4 regions of the Pedobacter sp. GW822-FHT03F06 genome follow, and region 2 is predicted to be linked to each of the others. Evidence: riboswitches for the same ligand, from Rfam matches in the RefSeq annotation. Region 2 holds a riboswitch; each other region holds the start of a gene.
What was found. Region 2 has a riboswitch for S-adenosylmethionine ahead of AC1RJ8_RS09445 (SusC/RagA family TonB-linked outer membrane protein). Riboswitches for the same ligand answer to the same signal wherever they lie in the genome.
Positions count from the first base shown of each region.

Region 1: it holds a riboswitch for S-adenosylmethionine, as region 2 does, so the genes downstream of both, metH (methionine synthase) here and AC1RJ8_RS09445 (SusC/RagA family TonB-linked outer membrane protein) in region 2, are expected to answer to the same signal.
Region 3: it holds a riboswitch for S-adenosylmethionine, as region 2 does, so the genes downstream of both, AC1RJ8_RS16675 (transferrin receptor-like dimerization domain-containing protein) here and AC1RJ8_RS09445 (SusC/RagA family TonB-linked outer membrane protein) in region 2, are expected to answer to the same signal.
Region 4: it holds a riboswitch for S-adenosylmethionine, as region 2 does, so the genes downstream of both, AC1RJ8_RS00435 (O-acetylhomoserine aminocarboxypropyltransferase/cysteine synthase family protein) here and AC1RJ8_RS09445 (SusC/RagA family TonB-linked outer membrane protein) in region 2, are expected to answer to the same signal.

Region 1 is NZ_JBXANE010000002.1:229,540-234,151, reverse strand. It holds gene metH (methionine synthase) at 1-1,675, opposite strand, end outside; SAM riboswitch class I at 1,809-1,912, opposite strand; gene AC1RJ8_RS03560 (Bax inhibitor-1/YccA family protein) at 2,026-2,781, opposite strand; gene AC1RJ8_RS03555 (hypothetical protein) at 2,820-3,386, opposite strand; gene murQ (N-acetylmuramic acid 6-phosphate etherase) at 3,501-4,304, opposite strand; gene AC1RJ8_RS03545 (S41 family peptidase) at 4,495-4,612, shown strand, end outside.
Region 2 is NZ_JBXANE010000004.1:417,556-422,167, forward strand. It holds gene AC1RJ8_RS09445 (SusC/RagA family TonB-linked outer membrane protein) at 1-1,687, opposite strand, end outside; SAM riboswitch class I at 2,011-2,117, opposite strand; gene AC1RJ8_RS09450 (peroxiredoxin family protein) at 2,254-3,522, shown strand; gene AC1RJ8_RS09455 (trypsin-like peptidase domain-containing protein) at 4,103-4,612, opposite strand, start outside.
Region 3 is NZ_JBXANE010000009.1:84,636-89,247, reverse strand. It holds gene AC1RJ8_RS16680 (SusC/RagA family TonB-linked outer membrane protein) at 1-550, opposite strand, end outside; gene AC1RJ8_RS16675 (transferrin receptor-like dimerization domain-containing protein) at 566-2,788, opposite strand; SAM riboswitch class I at 2,865-2,969, opposite strand; gene AC1RJ8_RS16670 (serine hydrolase domain-containing protein) at 3,549-4,612, opposite strand, start outside.
Region 4 is NZ_JBXANE010000001.1:131,931-136,542, forward strand. It holds gene AC1RJ8_RS00425 (trans-sulfuration enzyme family protein) at 1-421, shown strand, start outside; gene AC1RJ8_RS00430 (hypothetical protein) at 561-1,574, opposite strand; SAM riboswitch class I at 1,788-1,898, shown strand; gene AC1RJ8_RS00435 (O-acetylhomoserine aminocarboxypropyltransferase/cysteine synthase family protein) at 2,166-3,497, shown strand; gene AC1RJ8_RS00440 (homoserine O-acetyltransferase family protein) at 3,547-4,612, shown strand, end outside.

The DNA of each region.
Region 1 (4,612 bases), on a different contig from region 2:
TAGAAACCCCTCCACTCACTTTAGCATGAGGTAGGTTTTCTTTGATCCAGCGGGTGGCATTGATAAAATCAACAGCATAATTATTATGCTCTTCTAATCCAGTTGCCACCGTTAAGATGTTCGGATCGAAAATAATATCCTCTGCCGGAAAACCTATTTCGTGTACCAGGATATCGTAACTTCTTTTACAGATTTCTTTCCTGCGTTCGTAATTATCGGCCTGTCCCTGCTCATCAAAGGCCATTACTACTACAGCAGCACCATATTGCATAATTTTGCGTGCGCTTTCGCGGAATTTCTCCTCCCCTTCTTTCAAGGAGATAGAGTTTACAATTCCTTTTCCCTGCAAACATTTTAAGCCATTTTCGATAACCGACCATTTAGATGAATCGACCATGATGGGCAATTTGGCAATATCAGGTTCAGAAGCAATGAGGTTTAAGAATTTGGTCATTGCTGCTTCAGAATCCAACATCCCCTCATCCATATTCACATCGATTACCTGCGCACCACCTTCAACCTGTTGTAAGGCAACGGCCAGTGCAGATTCGTAATCGCCGCCCAAAATCAGTTTAGAGAATTTCGGAGACCCGGTGATATTTGTTCTTTCACCAATATTTACAAAAATGCTTTCTGGGGTAATGGTTACAGGTTCCAGCCCGCTTAAACGCATATATGGTTGAAGAACCGGTATTTTTCGAGGTTCAGCTTTTCTCGCATTTTTGGCAATACAACCAATATGCTCTGGTGTGGTACCACAACAGCCGCCCACAATATTCACAAAACCAGAGGCAATAAAATCGTCAACCAAATGTGCGGTTTCATGTGGCTGCTCATCGTAAGCACCAAACTCATTTGGTAAACCGGCATTTGGATAGGCCGAAACATAACAACCTGCTTTTGCAGCAAGCTCCTCAATATGCGGACGCATTTCTTTAGCGCCCAATGCACAGTTAAAACCAATACTTAATGGTTTTGCATGCATTACAGAGTTCAAAAAAGCTTCGGCAGTCTGACCTGAAAGTGTTCTGCCAGAGGCGTCGGTAATGGTACCGGAAATCATGATCTCCAGTTTACGGCCAATTACCTCTTCGTATTTTTTAATGGCTACAATAGCCACTTTAGCATTTAAAGTATCAAAAATGGTTTCGATTAATAATACATCAGAACCACCATCTACCAAACCGCGCACCTGCTCATAATAAGCGGCTTCCAGTTCGTCAAAATAAACTGCCCTAAAACCAGGATCGTTTACATTCGGCGACATGGAAAGGGTACGGTTAGTTGGGCCAATGGCGCCGGCCACAAAACATTTACGGTCTGGATTTGCAGCCATGAACTCGTTTACAGCTTCTTTTGCCACCCGTGCACCTTCAAAACTCATTTCGTAAGAAAGGTCTTCCATCTGGTAATCGGCCATGGAAATGCGCTGTGTACTGAACGTGTTGGTTTCGATAATATCGGCACCAGCGGCCAGGTACTCCAGGTGTATTGTTTTAATAATATCCGGACGTGTGATGTTGAGCAAATCGTTATTGCCTTTTACATCACAGGGATGGTTTTTAAATCGCTCCCCCCTAAAATCTTCTTCGGTTAAGGTATATCGCTGAATCATGGTACCCATTGCACCATCAATCACCAAAATACGTTTTTCTAATTCTTCTCTTATGCTCATTCTTGTTGTAAGATTTGAGATATGAGGTATCAGATATGAGAATGGATAAGACGCAATGTCTCAAATCTCAAATCTATAGTCTCAAGTCTCTAAAAAGCTTATTTAAAAAGTTGGTACGTGAATCGTAATCCTAAACTTATCTGTTTCTGCTATTTGCAGAATAGAATTTAGCACCTTGTAGGTTACAGGTTGCTAAGACTTCGTTGGGTCTAATCCCTCCGTCTTTCTTAATAAGCATACAAAAATGCAACAAAGCAACATCAATTCCAAAATTTATCGCTTTGCTGCCAAATAAAATTACAAAGGCCATGCAATTCTGCACGGCCTTAAGAATATTGTTCTGTTAATGACTATTTTCTGCTTCCGAAAATACGAAGTAAGAAAAGGAAGATATTTAGGAAATCTAAGTATAAAGACAATGCAGCTACAATAGCCATTTTTTTAGATTCAATCTGAAGAACCTGTTCACCGCTAGCTTCTATCCCTTCGCCAATTCTTTTAATTTTTTGTACATCATAAGCCGTTAATGCTGTAAATATGGCAATACCAATAAATGCCATAAACAAACTGAACTGTTCACTCTGAACAAACATATTAATTACACTGGCAATCACTAAACCAATTACTCCAACCATTAAAATCGGCCCGAATTTACTTAGATCGATATTGGTTGTATAACCCATAAATGCCATTATTCCAAATATCCCGGCTGCTCCTGCAAAACAGCTCACTACTGAACCTGAAGTATAAGTTAACAAGATAAAACTTAAACTAACTCCAGTTAGTACTGAATAAAGTACAAAAACGCCAATTAACGCCGGTAATGACAATCTGCTTAAACCGAATCCCATTAATAAAACCAGTCCAAGCGGTGCAAACATGGCTACATAACCAAAAATTGACATGCTCACTTTACCGGTTGTTGGATTAATATTTAAAAGGTATTGCATTAACTGCTCATTGGTACCAAATAAATAGGCGGCTACTGTTGATAAACTCAATGCAACGAACATCCATAAGAAAACGTTTGCAAAGAATTTTTTAGAAACAGATTTTTCCTGTACAAAAACACTGTTGTCCTGATATTGATAATTTTGTTGTTCCATTTTAAATTTTGCGTATTTAACTATATAAAAATAAATATTTAGTTTAATCTTTTTGTCAGCAGTTCTTCAACTTTTTTAAAGAACTGTAGCGGTTTTAGGGTGCGCCATGGCAGATTGTCAAATGCACCACCAAAGTTAATGTAATAATCGATGTTATTATCGCGAAACTCGGTGATTACATGTTCCTGAAAATTTACTCCAACAATCCAGCCATCTTCTACTTCCTGAAACCACTCTTCGTAGTAACTATCATCTGAAGCATGAAAATTCAGTACATTTTCACCAATCAGGATAAATTTATTAATGCCTTCATCCATCATCAGCTCTAAAATATCACGTTTCAGCAGCATAATGTCGTTGTTAATGGCATCGTTCCACTCGCCTATAAATTCTATAACGGCATAACTGCGATCATAATCGGCATATAACACCTTCATGTATAGGGTATTTGAACCAAATTCGTCCCATTGCGGGTGCAGTAAAAAGTTATAAATCTGCTTATCGAAGTAAAGTTCTGAATATTCGGTATTGTAAAATGGCGAACGCTCATCTTCTGCAGAAATATAATCATCTCTCCACTGGTAATAAGGCTCAATTTCGTGCATACTTTTCTCTAATTATTGAATGGGTGAGTTTTGAATGAGTGAATGTTAAGGTCATTTCTACTTTACATCATTCTATCCTTCAATCATTCTTTCATTCTATTCTTCTCTCAATTCTTAGTGCCTTGCTTCAACTGCCTTACGCACACTTCCATAACGGGTTAACAACTCGGCAGCTTCATCATAACCAATATTCAGTTCATCGGCAACCATTTGCGTACCGCGGTCTACGAGTTTATGATTGGTTAACTGCATATCGACCATTTTATTGCCAACTACACGCCCCAACTGAACCATAACGGTAGTGCTTAACATGTTTAACACCATTTTTTGCGCCGTACCAGATTTCATGCGGGTAGAACCGGTTACAAACTCAGGGCCAACCACCACCTCAACCGGAAAATCCGATTCTGCAGCAATTGGTCCGCCGGTATTGCAAACGATGCAACCCGTTAAAATACCATGTTTACGTGCCGTGTTTAATCCCCCGATTACATATGGCGTAGTACCTGACGCTGCCAGACCAACCAAACAATCTTTCTCGTTAATTTCAAATTCCTGAAGATCTTTCCAGGCCTGTTCGGCGTCATCTTCAGCAAATTCTACCGCTCTTCTAATCGCTGTATCTCCACCAGCAATAATTCCAACAACCCAATCAAAAGGAACACCGTATGTAGGCGGACATTCTGATGCGTCTACTACACCTAAACGACCGCTTGTACCCGCACCTATATAAAAAAGACGACCACCTTTTTTCATTCGATCGGCCACTGCCGATGTTAATTTTTCGATCTGAGGCAAAGATTTTTCAACTGCAAATGCTACAGTTTTATCTTCGTTATTAATGCCCTGCAAAACTTCTAACACCGACATCTGATCGATGTGGTCATAGTTAGATTCTTGCTCGGTAACTCTATTCATAAATTTAATTTTGATAAAATTCGGTAAATTCTTTCTAAAAACTACCCTAAAAACCCAAAAATATCTGTCATAAATTTCAACCTATTACTCCATTGCGTTAATTAATGTTAAATATTATAAACAAAAGACATGAAAATGCAGTTAAAAAATATATCAACTCGCTAATTTTCATAAATTTGCAGTAACGCTGATGAAAAAAAATACCCGAAATAACATACTGATCGCTGTAAGCTATTCTGTAATTTTAATAGTGGGTATGTTTTTGGGCATAAAATTTATTAAAGACCAAGGCTTTGGCGTTAAAAAAA
Region 2 (4,612 bases):
ATTTAGGTGCACTTTGATCGTTCTGCTCGATATATTGCCTGCGGATGTTCCCACCACCTAACAATTCGAGACTAAAATCATTATTCAACTGTTTGTTAAAGTTTAATGTTGCATCGGTATTATTTTCACTTACCGTAAAGGCACTTTCTGTATAAGAACCGAAAGGCGTTCCGTTGGTACCATAGGCAATCCTAACTTTACGTCTATCATTATAATAATCCGTTCCTGACCTGAAATTTAAATCAAGTCCATCAATAATCTTATAATTCAGGGCTAAACTTCCAATAATCCGGCTACGGTTTTGCGATACGGTATTTTCGTAAGCTACCCAATACGGATTGCTGTAATAGCTATTGTTCCAGTTAAACGTTTTTCCATTTTCATCCAAATAATCTTTTAATTGGTTGATATCAACCTGACGGCCAAACCAGGTAAACTGCAACATGGTACTGGTAGATCTTGAACCTCCTGTTCCAGGTAAATTATCAGAATTAAGTTTGCTATAATTTGCGTTGGCAGTTAAGGTTAACTTCGGTGTTATTTTTAATGATGTATTCAGCACAAACGAATTTTTGCCCTGACCAGAGTTAGGCACTATACCAACCTGTTTCAGGTTATTGTATGAAATCCGGTAATCATACTTTTCGCCGGCATCTGCAACAGATACCCCATTATTTAATGAATATCCCGTCTGAAAGAAATCGCGCACATTATCGGGATGCGCAACAAATGGAACGGCCACTCCCTTCGAATAGAATTGTGGAATTAATCTACCATCCAATTTCGGACCCCAGCTTTCATCTACCCCATCGTTAATGCCTTTACCTGCACCATCTACATAGCTAAATTTGCCTTCCGATCCCTGACCGAAGGCATTTTGATATACAGGTAATGTAAGCAAAGTTTCCAATACTGCATTTGAGTTGATGGCAATGCCCAATCCTTTTTTCGATTTACCGGTTTTGGTTTTAATGAGTATAACCCCTGCAGCAGCCCTCGAGCCGTATAATGCAGCGGCATTGGGTCCTTTTAACACACTCATCGATTCTATATCTTCCGGATTAATATCCGAAATGGTGTTCGCATAATCTCTTGCCCCTGCAGAGTTTAACTGAGCGTTATCTACCGGAATTCCATCAACCACAAATAAAGGCTGGTTATTTCCAGCAATAGACGTTTCTCCCCTGATGACCACACGAGACGAGCCCATACTTCCCTGGCTGTTGGTTACCCGTACACCAGCTATTTTTCCAGCGAGTGCATTTACCAGATTGGATTCTTTTGCTTCAGCTACACGGTCCCCTTTCAATTCCTGAACCGCATAACCCAGCGACTTTTTCTCCCTGGAAATCCCCAAAGCCGTAACCACTACTTCATCAAGCGCATTATCGCTTGACTGAAGAATGACCGAAATGGGGCCAGCATTTTTATTGATTTGTATCTCCTGGCTTTTAAAACCGATATATGAAAATATCAATGTGCCCTTATCGGGTGCATGAATTGAAAAAGCCCCTTTTGCATCAGAAATAGTAGCTTGCCTGGTTTCTTTTATTGATACAGAAACGCCAGGCAGTGTTTCGCCATCTGCCGACTTTACCGTTCCGGTAACCGTTACATCCTGAGCAGAAAGCTTTTGTGCCAGGAAGAGCAGCAGGATAAACGTTTTTAATTTTAAATTTTTAAACATATTGTGTAGTTAATTAGTTAAAAAGGGATAATATTTTTGGGCAAAACAATTCCACTACGACTAAAACGTATTGTTTTAAAAAAAATAAAAAGGAATGGTTAGCCTAAAGAAGCCTGTTAAAATGGAGCGATTTTAACAGGGCATGCGCATTCGGAAGGATGCATTAAGGTGTGCATTAATGGGTTTTAGCTCGTCTGTTTTTTTCATTTGAATAATTTTCTTTAAACCGTATTTACTTATCAAGCTTGCATCGGGGCAAAAAAAAAGCACCCCCATAAATCAGAAGTGCTCCATATATTCTTATAAGGATAACGCAATCAACTGACTTAACTACCCCAGATTCATCTGAGATGGAATTAGCACCATTTCTAAAAATTAGATGGTTGCTAAGGCTTCATAGGGCCATTCCCTCCGCCTTTCTTGATAAGTATTTTAAAATAACTGCTGCAAAGGTATAATTAATTCCATTTATCCTATAGTTTTTATAGATTTTTATTGAAAAATTTTTTCTTTCCCAATTACATCCATATCTTTGTCTACTAATTTAGTCGTCAATACACATCCCAATGAAACTTAAATCCCTTTCAACAGCCATATTGGCTATATCAACAACTTTTATCTATGCCCAGGAACATAATACTTTACCCAATCAGGTAGTAAAACTCAACAAAATAAAATCTAAAGCCTTTGTTGCCCTCGGCAATTGGCGTGGAATAGCCAAGATAAAGGAAGGTCTGGAAATTCCTTTTAATTTCGAGATCAATGAAAAAAGCGGTCAGCAGAAATTATATTTCCGCAATGCTGAAGAAAGTTTCGAAGGTGGCCTAGTAAAACAAACGGCCGATTCGCTTTTCGTAAAACTTGATCAGTTTGATAATGAACTCGCATTTGCGATAGATGGAGACCAATTAACAGGTACATTAAGGAAACAGGATAAAGCTGGCAAACCTTTGGTAATTGTTGCTGAAAGGAAAAATTACCGTTTTAAAACAACAGGTAAACCTGCAACGGCAGATTATTCTGGCAGTTATGATGTAGTTTTTAAATCGCCAAATGGTAAGGAAGAAAAAACAGTAGGTTTATTTAAGCAAACCGGCAACAAACTTACCGGCACTTTTCTACGTGTAACAGGCGATTCGCGTTATCTGGAAGGGGTAGTAGAAGGAAATGAATTTCAACTTTCGAGCTTTATTGGCTCCTCTCCTGCCTATTACAAAGGAACTTTTCAGTCAGATGGCTCATTAACTGGCGAAATTTTAGGTGCAAGGGGAAGCCAGCCTTTTACCGGAACTAAAAATAAAGATGCTGCCCTGCCCGATCCTTACAAACTTACCTACCTGAAAAAAGGATACAAAACGCTTGATTTTAGTTTTCCTGATGTAAACGGCAAAAAGATTTCGTTAAAGGATGAAAAATATAAAAACAAGGTAGTGATTTTAACCATAACCGGAAGCTGGTGCCCAAATTGTGTTGACGAAGCTACTTTTATTGCACCCTGGTATAAAGAAAACAAGAAACGCGGTGTAGAAATTATTGCTTTGCATTATGAGCGCTCAACCGAACCCGAATATGCAAAAAAGGTGATGACACGTTTCCGCGAACGTTTTGGCATTGAATACGATCAGGTTATTGCAGGTACTGCCGATAAGCAGGTGGTATCTGAATCGTTGCCTGCACTCGATTCTTTTTTATCGTTCCCAACCACGATAATTATTGATAAACAGGGCAATGTAGCGCAGATCCATACGGGCTTTAACGGTCCGGCAACCGGTAAATTTTATGATGAATTTGTGAAAGAATTTAATACTGAGATTGATACGTTACTGAAGAAATAGGCATAGTACCTTAATTTCTTATCGGTTGGTGTCTCACCAACCGAAATAGAACTTCCGTGATTTCCGTGCTTCCGTGGCAAATTAAATAGTAGCACAGGCAAGCCGCTCCAAATAGTAAATAATAATGCATAATGTATCGTTTTTGTAAAGCAGGTGCAGTGCTTTTCGGTGTAGACAGTCCTTCTTTCCGCTTCTATCTTTTTGTGAATGAATCACATAAACAATTAGTCTTGCAACAAAAAGGATAGCCGCTTCAATAAGGTTTATTTAACAGGGGCTGTTGTACAGAAGCTACGCCGAACCGATCCTGAAGCGAACCCACCAAAGGTAATTACTTATGTATCAGGTTCTCCACAGAAAAAGAGTGCTTAGCCCCGGGCGTAGCGGCATCCCCAAAGCGCAGCGGAGGGATACAGCGAAGCACGGGAACAAACTTTAATCGTAGCACAGGCAAACCGCTCCAAATAATAATGCATAATGTATCGTTTTTGTAAAGCAGGTTTAGGCAGTCCTTGTCGGTCGGTGAGACACCGATCAATAGAACTTCCGTGATTTCTGTGTTTCCGTGGCGAAAACCAAACTACTGAATAGTCTTCAAAATAAATTCTATGATCGTTTTCTTTGGAACCACTACTGTGGTTGTTCTGCTAAACCTCGCGATGTTAATCCCATAAAAATTACCTTCCCAATCGAAAACAGGCGAACCGCAGGCATTGGCTTTAATGGCCGCATCGTGTGTAAAAACAGCATTGAAACCATCTCTCCGCTCCGACTTTCCACCTTCAAATTTCTCTGCCGGGTGATTAAATACCGACTGCCCCCTTCCCTCTAATTTTAGTGTTTTACTCATCTTACCTGAAGCATTTTCCCATTCAAAAATAACTTCGTCATCTGCCCAATACTTCAGTATTTCTGGAGCGAAATCGCCTGCTTTTTTTATCGGTTTACCATTCATACTGATCAGTTCATCGCCAACTTTTATTCCCGCCTTTTCTGCCGGGCTGCCCGCTTTAACTAACGAGAATTGAACGGGGCTGGAATTATACATCACCATTGCACCCAAATAAGGCTGACTGTTTATTTTAGGCAA
Region 3 (4,612 bases), on a different contig from region 2:
CATCCACCACCAAAAGCGGCGCAATATTGCCCGATACCGATTTAGCGCCACGCAGATAAACTGTTGCCCCCGAATTACCAGAAGATTGGCTGATCTGGATCCCTGCAACTTTTCCTCTTAAAGTTTGAGAGGCATCTGTTGCCGGAACGGTATTAATCTGATCGTTATTCACTTTTGTTAGCGCAAAGGTCAGCTTTTTACGACTGGTACCTTCGGCAACGCCAGTAACCACCACATCAGATAAAAGATGGACATCTTCTTTCAATTCCACATTAATTTCCGATCGGTTATTGATGGCTACAACCTGCTCTAGATAGCCCTGAAAATGAATAATGATACTATCAGCTTTTTGAGATATGTTTAAATTAAATTCTCCTTTACCATTGGTACTGGTGCCGATTTTCGTGCCTTTTAACTTTATGGTGGCACCAATAAGCGGCTGCTTATCTTTACTGTCGGTAATCTTACCGCGAATGGTATTTTGAGCAAAAGCCTGCATACTGCTAAGCAAAACAAAGCAGACTATCAACTGGGTAAAAAATAGTTTCATGTTTAGGGATTATAATTAAGGATGATTGGTTTGGTTGAGAAATTGAGTGAGTTTTAAGATGGAGGCTGTTAACACGAGAATTTGTTCCTGTACTTCTTTTGCATGATACTGCTCAATGGCTTCTCTCACACCTGGGAGGGTTTTAACGCCATAACCGGTATATAAACCAGGGGCATAAATGCTATGTCTATACCACGGTCGCCCTGGTAAACCTGCTTGTAGAAGCAATTGTTTTTCAGCCTGAAAAAGTAAGGTATTCAGTTGGTCAGTTTTAGTATCCGAAGCAAGTGCAGCGGTTACGGTCTGACTAAGTTTTGATGAGACTGCTTTTAAACTATCTACTGCTAAGTTCAGTGCTTTAAAATCAAATTCAGATAATTCGACCTGTACAGGAGGATTTTTCAAGTTTTCTTTAGGATCGTTGGCAAGCTGATAAGCACCGTTTGAAATGAGCTTATTCTGGCTTTGCGCACCTTCCCGGAGCTGCTTTGCCAATGTACTTACTTCAGTAACGTAAGTCGCTATTTTAGCCTGAAGATTAGAAAAGTTGAACGGAAGTACATCTGCATTGGCCAAACGCAATACCGCCCTGCCAGCTGTTTGCGATAGGGCCAATCCGTATTCAAAACCCGGATCTTTAAACTTCACAAAGTTGTCGTAAGTATCGAAATTGGTATGGTACTCCCCTCCTTCATCCTCACCACCGAAGCCAAGGCTTAAAGTAGGGATACCAAGGTGCTGTAAAAATGCAGAATAATCAGATCCTGTACCTAGCGCACCCAGATCAAGCGTTTGGCTGTCCTGTATTTTCTTACGTTCGGTAAGCGAGGCTGTAGAAATGGCTTTATTGGCTTTCCAGCGTTCAAAAATATTAGAACCCACCTGAGGGTCTTTTACATCTTTTGAAATTTCAGAAACAAAATTTTCTAAAGCATGCGAGCCGCCTGCTTCTAAAAAGCCACGGCCATTGCCATCCGAATTGATGTAGGCAACCGCTTTACTGTTTAACTCGTCTGCATGGTCTTCTACCCATTCTGTAGAACCTAAAAGCGATTGTTCTTCTCCATCCCAGGCAATATAAACAAGTGTTCGTTTAGGTTTTATACCTGCCTTTGCCAATTTTCCGATAGATTTTGCTTCTTCTAATAAAGAGGCTAATCCACTTACCGGATCTGCAGCGCCATTTACCCAGGCATCGTGGTGATTACCGCGGATGATCCACTGATTTTTAAATTTACTTCCCTCAAGTTTTGCTACAACATTGTATGCTGGCACAATATCCCAGTTAAAAGCCAGGTTTAAACGAACCACGGTACTTCCATCGCCAATGTGGTAGGTAACGGGCAAGCCGCCGCTCCAATCGGTAGGTACTACCTGACCTTTAAGTGCAGCAAGCAATGGCAAAGCATCATGATAACTGATAGGCTGAACCGGAATTTTAAGAATCGTTTTGGCATCGCCCCGCTCCAACCTTTTGGCATCCTTTGTAGAACCGATTCCAGGGGTCAATGGATCACCGGGATAAATTACCATATCCATTACCGATCCCCGTTGAACAGCAAATTCTGGCTTGTAAGCACCCTGTGGATATACATCGCCTTTCACAAAGCCATCATCTTTTGGATCCGAATAAATGATACAGCCCACCGCACCATGTTCGTAAGCTATTTTAGGTTTAGTGCCCCGCCACGACCTGCCATATTTTGCAATAACAATCTTGCCTTTTACGCTGATGCCTAAACGCTCCAACTTTTCATAATCAGCTGGCAGACCATAATTTACAAAAACAAGGCCTGCACTTACATCGCCATCGGCACTCCAGGCATTGTAAGGAGGCAACTGCCCTTGCTGTGCGGTTGCTAAATCTTCCTTAACAGCCTTTTCTTCAAGCGAGGCGCTGTATTTGTTGCTTCCTAAAAATTCTACCGATCGGGTTTTAGGTGTTGGAAATAAAACATAATAAGTCTCTATTTTTGCATCCCAGCCATAGCTTTTAAACTTTTTCAGTACAGATTCTGCTACCGTTTTACTGCCCTTAGCGCCCAAGTGATGGGGGTTGGCAGAAAGCTCTTTTATGGTCGCCCCTATATTTTCTTTATTAAGCCCAGCATCAAATTTCTGCTCAATATCTCGCTGTAGCGGAATGTTTTGAATTTTAAATCCACTCAGTTTTTCCTGCGCCAATAAAGGAAGCCAGAGCAATTGAATAGCCGTGAAAAAGGTAAAAGTTTTCTTCATTTTCTGATTTTTTAGGAGTTCTTTACCAGAAAAACTTTGAGCGACCTCAAAATAATTAGCATGCGGATGCATAACCAACTTATCTTCTCCACCCTTGGGCAGAAAGGAATTAGCACCTTTTACAAGTGTATAGGTTCCTCAGACGTCTTAGGGCCCTTCCCTCAGTCTTTCTGGATAAGTATTATATAATGATGCAAAACTAGAAATAATAATCTAGTATTCCTATAGGATTTGTATTATTTATTTCGATGGCATGTTTGTGAAAAAAAATATACCAGGGCATTTTAGCAGGTTTTTTGGCCAACGTGTGTATTTCGGTGAAAGTTGACTCCTCTGTTTCGGGCCAAACTGGCCACCAATTTGATTACCGGACCATGCACATCTAAGTTCCTTTCCCTCTGAACAGGTGGTCACTTTAAAGCGAAATGGCGCGACAGTTTAAATGCAGAAAGGACGTACACACCAGCAAAATCATGCAAATATCCGCTGTAAAAGACTTAGTCAGGCGGGGTTCAAATTTGCAAAGGAGATATACCTTAAAAATAATTAAATGTATTGTTGGCTAAAAAATAAAAAAAGCCATTCAATCCTGAGTAGGCTAGTTTAAATAAAAAGTGTCCCCTATCATAGGGATTCGTAGATATATTAAATTTCCATTTCAAAATGTCGCTGAATCTAAATTGAAAAAACGGATGTTTTAGATAGGATAATTTTAACAGTTTCATTGTAAGGATTGCAACTCTTCTTTTTAATTATCAGGTTATTTCACAACTTCCTCCTTGGCCGGCTCGCCCAAATGACCAAGCCATCTCAGCGGCGAATAGGTATCACCGATGCAAATTTTTAAAATTTGGGCGTTGGCTTTTTCAAAATTTTCACTGTTGCTCAGTAAAATTACAGCGATTCCAGCTTTAGGAAAAGCTACAGCATAATTCTGGTTAGCATCACCATGCCCGGTATGGAAAAAGGCCCGTCCAAAAGCCGACTTGAATGTACCAATGCCCAGCCCCCATGATAACCCGATAGCATTATTTTCATTTGTAATGCTGTCTTTCAAAGGACCAAACCCCCGTTTACTTTTCACCGGGACCTGTGCACGAAGCATCTCATGATAACCTGATCTGGATAAACCGTTTTCTTTCATTAGGTTGATCATAAACCGAGCATAATCTTCGGCTGTTGTTGACATCGAACCTGCAGCACGGCTACTCTCCCGTCTTTCAGAGCCATATTTCTTTCCGTCTTTGAAGTAAGCATAAGAAAAATTGTTTTCAAAGGATTTTTCCCAGATCATACTGGTGTATTCCATCCTTAGTGGAATAAAAACTTCTTCACGTGCGATAATTTCGAGTTTCTTTCCCGTTAACTCTTCAATCATAAATCCCAATAGATTAATGCCCTCATTGGAATAATAGAACTTTTCACCAGGTTTGGCAATAAGATTAACTTTGTTGCCATACAGCTGGCGTAAAACGGGCAAACCAGAACTATGACTTAACAGCATCCTGGGCGTGATCAGATTAAATGATGCGGTGTCATCTCCAAGATCTTTCCATTTTGGATACTCAGCTATCGGTTTTTTAAGATACAGGTGGACTGGCCTGTCAAGACTGAATATTCCCTTTTCCACCAAACGCATAAAAATATATGCACTTACCGGTTTAGTTAGTGAAGCGGCGTACATGACGGTACTGTCATCCAGCTTCCTTTTATTTTCAAGATCCTTAAAACCAAAACTGGAAGAATAGACGATATTGTTATCGTTAACGATCGCTACCTGAAGCCCCGCAATCTTAACACTGTCAACCAGACGTGATAACTGCT
Region 4 (4,612 bases), on a different contig from region 2:
TCCCTTCGATTGTTTTCTACTCACCAGAAGCATTAAAACACTGGCTTACCGCATGAAAGGCCACTGCGAAAACGGAAAAATTATCGCTGACTATTTAAACGGACATCCAAATGTTGAAGCTGTTTTTTATCCAGGATTAAAAAGTCACCCACAGCATGAAATTGCAAAGAAACAAATGAAAGATTTTGGTGGGATGATGTCGTTCCTGGTTAAGGGAGATGTTGAAGCAGCCCACAGAGTGGCAAATAAGGTTCAGTTATTCGCGCAGGCGACCAGTTTGGGCGGTGTAGAGAGTTTAATTGAGCACCGTTATTCGGTGGAAGGCCCTGATAGCAAAACGCCAAAAAATTTACTCCGTATTTCTGTAGGCCTGGAGCATGTAGATGATATTATCGCCGATTTAGCGCAGGCGCTGGGGTAAAAAGAAAATTTTCGTCATTGCGAGAAGGCTTTTTCAGCCGACGAAGCAATCTTTATGAGAACGCTAGTAGCGATCGTTTTAAGATTGCTTCCCCGAAAGGTTGGGATCCTCTTCGCAATGACGATTTATTTGTTTGAACCTATTTAGGGTTACAAATTGTGCTTAGTTTTAGCGAATAATTTGCCTCAAGCGGCTCATTTGTCTGTGCCAAACGTTGCGATCCCGTATTAGCAGGGCAGGCAATGTCACCTGCAGCATCGTATATTAATTTTGTACCGCCGGCCAATAATTCTTTTGGTACGTAAATCTGCACCTTGGTAATCGAATAACCAGAAGGAAAATAACGCACATAATAACCATCAGGGTGTTTGGTCCAGATACCACTTGGTACATCGCTTCTTGGTGGTGCCATCCCCGCTATAATAGCGTATTTTTCCATGTCGGCATAAGTGTAATTTCCAGACGACACTAATTGACGGATATTGTTTTCTGCCTCAAAAACAGCCCGCACTCCTGATGGTAACTGATCTTTAGCCTTCTCCATTACATCGAAAGGTAAAACACCCAAAGCACCGCCTTCTAATTGTGTAAGTTGTTTTGGCGTTAATAATTTAATGGCAGTTACTTTAACCTGTCCGTTAAAATCGGCAAATTTTGTTCTGGCTATGATTGTCCAAAGTAAAGCCTGGATATCATGCTGATCTACATCAGGATGCTTTTCTGCACTTTTGAGTATAGAAACCACAATTTCTTCCTTGGGGCCTAAAACCGGAGCATACATATAACCATCACCTTTTGACGGCGCGAAAGTTCCTGCTTTTAAACAATAACTTTTATTGGTCATTTCGTAAAGCCCCTCGCAAAGCACGAAACCACCCTCTGGATTTTTAGGCAGTAAGTACAAGGGCTGGGCTTTTAAATTTAATGAATTAATAAAATCAGGCAGCTTTTCGCCTTCTCTATTTACGTCTTCAAAATTAGTGGTAATGGCAGCAGGTTGTTTCAAAAACTTGTCTACGCCTAAAGCTTTAGCGCCCTGGGCGGTGCCCACTTTTAATAATTTATCTTTTAAGCCTCCAAACTGAGCGTTTACGCTGTTTAAACAGACTACAGTAAATAGCATTCCTAAACATAGGGATTTTGTATTTTTCATGATGATTAGATTTAGATAGGTAACACAAACTTAGAATTTTAAGCGTTAATTTTATATTAAAAGTTTAAACCACCTTATCAGAATAAAAAATACATTACTCATTTACAGATGATTGACATAAATTCGGAATTTTATTTTGTGGATTAAAATTAAATTCAGACATTTGGAATATTATTTGGCGGAAAGCTAAATAAAAGTCAATCTTCACGGGTTGATTTATAAAGAAGTGGCGAGAGACTGGCTCGATGACCCACTGGCAACCCTCAGAAAGAGAAGGTGCCAATTCCTGACCGGATAACATGGTGTTATTTGGAGATATAAATTAGAACTGATGAAAACATTAAATCTTCAATCGCTAAGCGAGCCCAGCGCAAACCAAAAAAATGTAGAACAAGTTTCTATTTCTTTTATTTGTTGCAATATGCGTGCGGTTACTTATATGTGCTGTTGCATAAAGTAATTTAAAAATCTTCCTTTTTTGTTTCTTTCAAACTGGAAGGTCCTGAGAAATCGGGATACGCCCTGCTAGGTTTTAGGATTAGCCTAAAGCACTACATGTATCATCTTATTCAACAATAAAAAACAGAAATCATGTCAACATCATATAAATTCGAAACTTTACAATTACACGCTGGACAAGAAATAGATCCAACAACAGGCTCAAGGGCTGTTCCTATTTACCAAACCACTTCTTATGGTTTTAAAAATGCAGAACATGGCGCCAATTTATTTGCGTTAAAGGAGTTTGGTAATATCTACACCAGGATTATGAATCCTACCAATGATGTTTTCGAAAAACGTATTGCCGCTTTAGAAGGTGGTGTGGCAGCTTTAGCGGTAGCATCTGGACAAGCAGCACAGTTTATTGCACTAAATAATATACTGGAGGCAGGCGATAGCATCGTTTCTTCAACCCATATTTACGGAGGAACCTATAATCAATTCAAAGTAGCTTTTAAGCGCCTGGGTATTCATGTCGATTTTGCCAACCCAGATGTACCCGAAGAATTTGAAAGCAAAATAACCGATAAAACAAAAGCAATCTTTTTAGAAACCATTGGCAACCCTGCATTTAGTGTGCCTGATTTCGAAAAAATTGCAGCCATTGCCAAAAAATACGATATCCCTTTAGTGGTTGACAATACTTTTGGTGCAGGAGGTTATTTGTTTAAGCCCTTAGAACATGGCGCCAACATTGTTGTAGAATCTGCAACGAAATGGATTGGTGGTCATGGAACCAGTATTGGCGGCGTTATCGTCGACGGCGGAAATTACAACTGGGGCAACGGTAAGTTTCCTCAATTCTCTGAGCCATCAGAAGGTTACCATGGTTTGGTTTTTAGCGATGTTTTTGGTATCGGCGGACCATTTGGCAATATCCAATTTATCATCCGTGCCCGCGTAGAAGGATTAAGAGATCTGGGACCTGCCCTATCGCCTTTCAATTCTTTTCTTTTGTTACAAGGCTTAGAAACCTTATCACTTCGTGTTCAGCGCCATGTAGATAATGCATTAGAATTAGCGACCTGGTTAGAAAACCATCCATTAGTTAAAGAAGTACAATATCCTGGCTTAGCCAGTAATAAATATAACAACCTGGCTAAAAAATATTTAAGCAATGGTTTTGGCGCAGTTTTATCTTTCGAGTTAGCTGGAAGCAAAGAAAATGCTACACAGGTAATTGATAACTTAAAACTGGTGTCGCATCTTGCCAATGTGGGTGATGCAAAAACGCTGATTATTCAGCCTTCGGCCACAACACACCAACAGTTAAGCGAAACAGAACAATTAGCTGCAGGTGTAAAACCAAATGCACTGAGGGTTTCAGTAGGCATTGAGCATATTGACGATATTAAGGCCGATTTCGAACAGGCATTTGCAACAATTAAAGCTACAGTTCCGGCAGAGAATTTACAAGCCTAAACCCCAAACCCTTTAAGAGGCTTTTTAAAAACGACAACAACATTACAAAATGCATAACAGTAAAAACGACAATGTAAAATCCACTTCGGGGAATTTTGCGTCAACATATAGCTATAACAAACAGTTCAAATTAGAGAACGGAAAAAAAATCCGTAACCTGCAAGTTGCTTATCAAACTTATGGCAAATTAAATGCAAATAAAGATAATGTAATTTGGGTTTGCCATGCACTTACCGCCAATGCAGATGTTTTTGAATGGTGGGAAGGTTTGTTCGGTGAAAATGCTTTGTTCAACCCGGAAGAGCATTATATCGTTTGTGCTAACGTTTTAGGCTCACATTACGGCAGTACAAACCCATTAAGTACCAATCCGGTAACAGGTTTACCTTATTACCTTTCTTTTCCACAGTTTACCATCCGCGATTTAGTATCAGCACACCAGTTATTGGCTTCGCATTTAGGTATCGATTATATTAAACTATTAATCGGAGGTTCTTTAGGCGGACAACAAGCTGTTGAGTGGAGCATTTCGGAGCCAAATAAAATCGAAAACCTGATTCTGATTGCCACTAATGCAGCGCATTCTCCTTGGGGAATAGCTTTTAACGAAAGTCAGCGTTTGGCCATTACCACCGATAGAACTTTTTATGCCAACCAGCCTAACGGTGGTAGCAAAGGTTTAAAAACCGCTCGTAGCATTGCACTTTTAAGTTATAGAACCTACAGCGCTTACGGCAGCACACAGGTAGAAAGCGTAAACGATAAAACAGACAATTTCAGGTCGTCTTCTTATCAGAATTATCAGGGAGAAAAACTGATCAACCGTTTTAACGCCTACAGTTATTATTATTTAACCAAAGCAATGGACAGCCACAACGTGGGCCGGAACCGTAAAAGTATTGCCGACGCACTAAAATTAATAACGGCAAATACTTTGGTAATCGGGATAGAAAATGACGTTTTGTTTCCTTTATCAGAGCAAAAATACCTGGCCGATCATATCCCTGGAGCAGAATTTAGTGCCTTACATTCAGATTATGGTCATGATGGATTTTTAATCGAAACAGATGCTTTAACTAATGTAATTGGAAACTTTATTAAGGAAAGCCGTAATA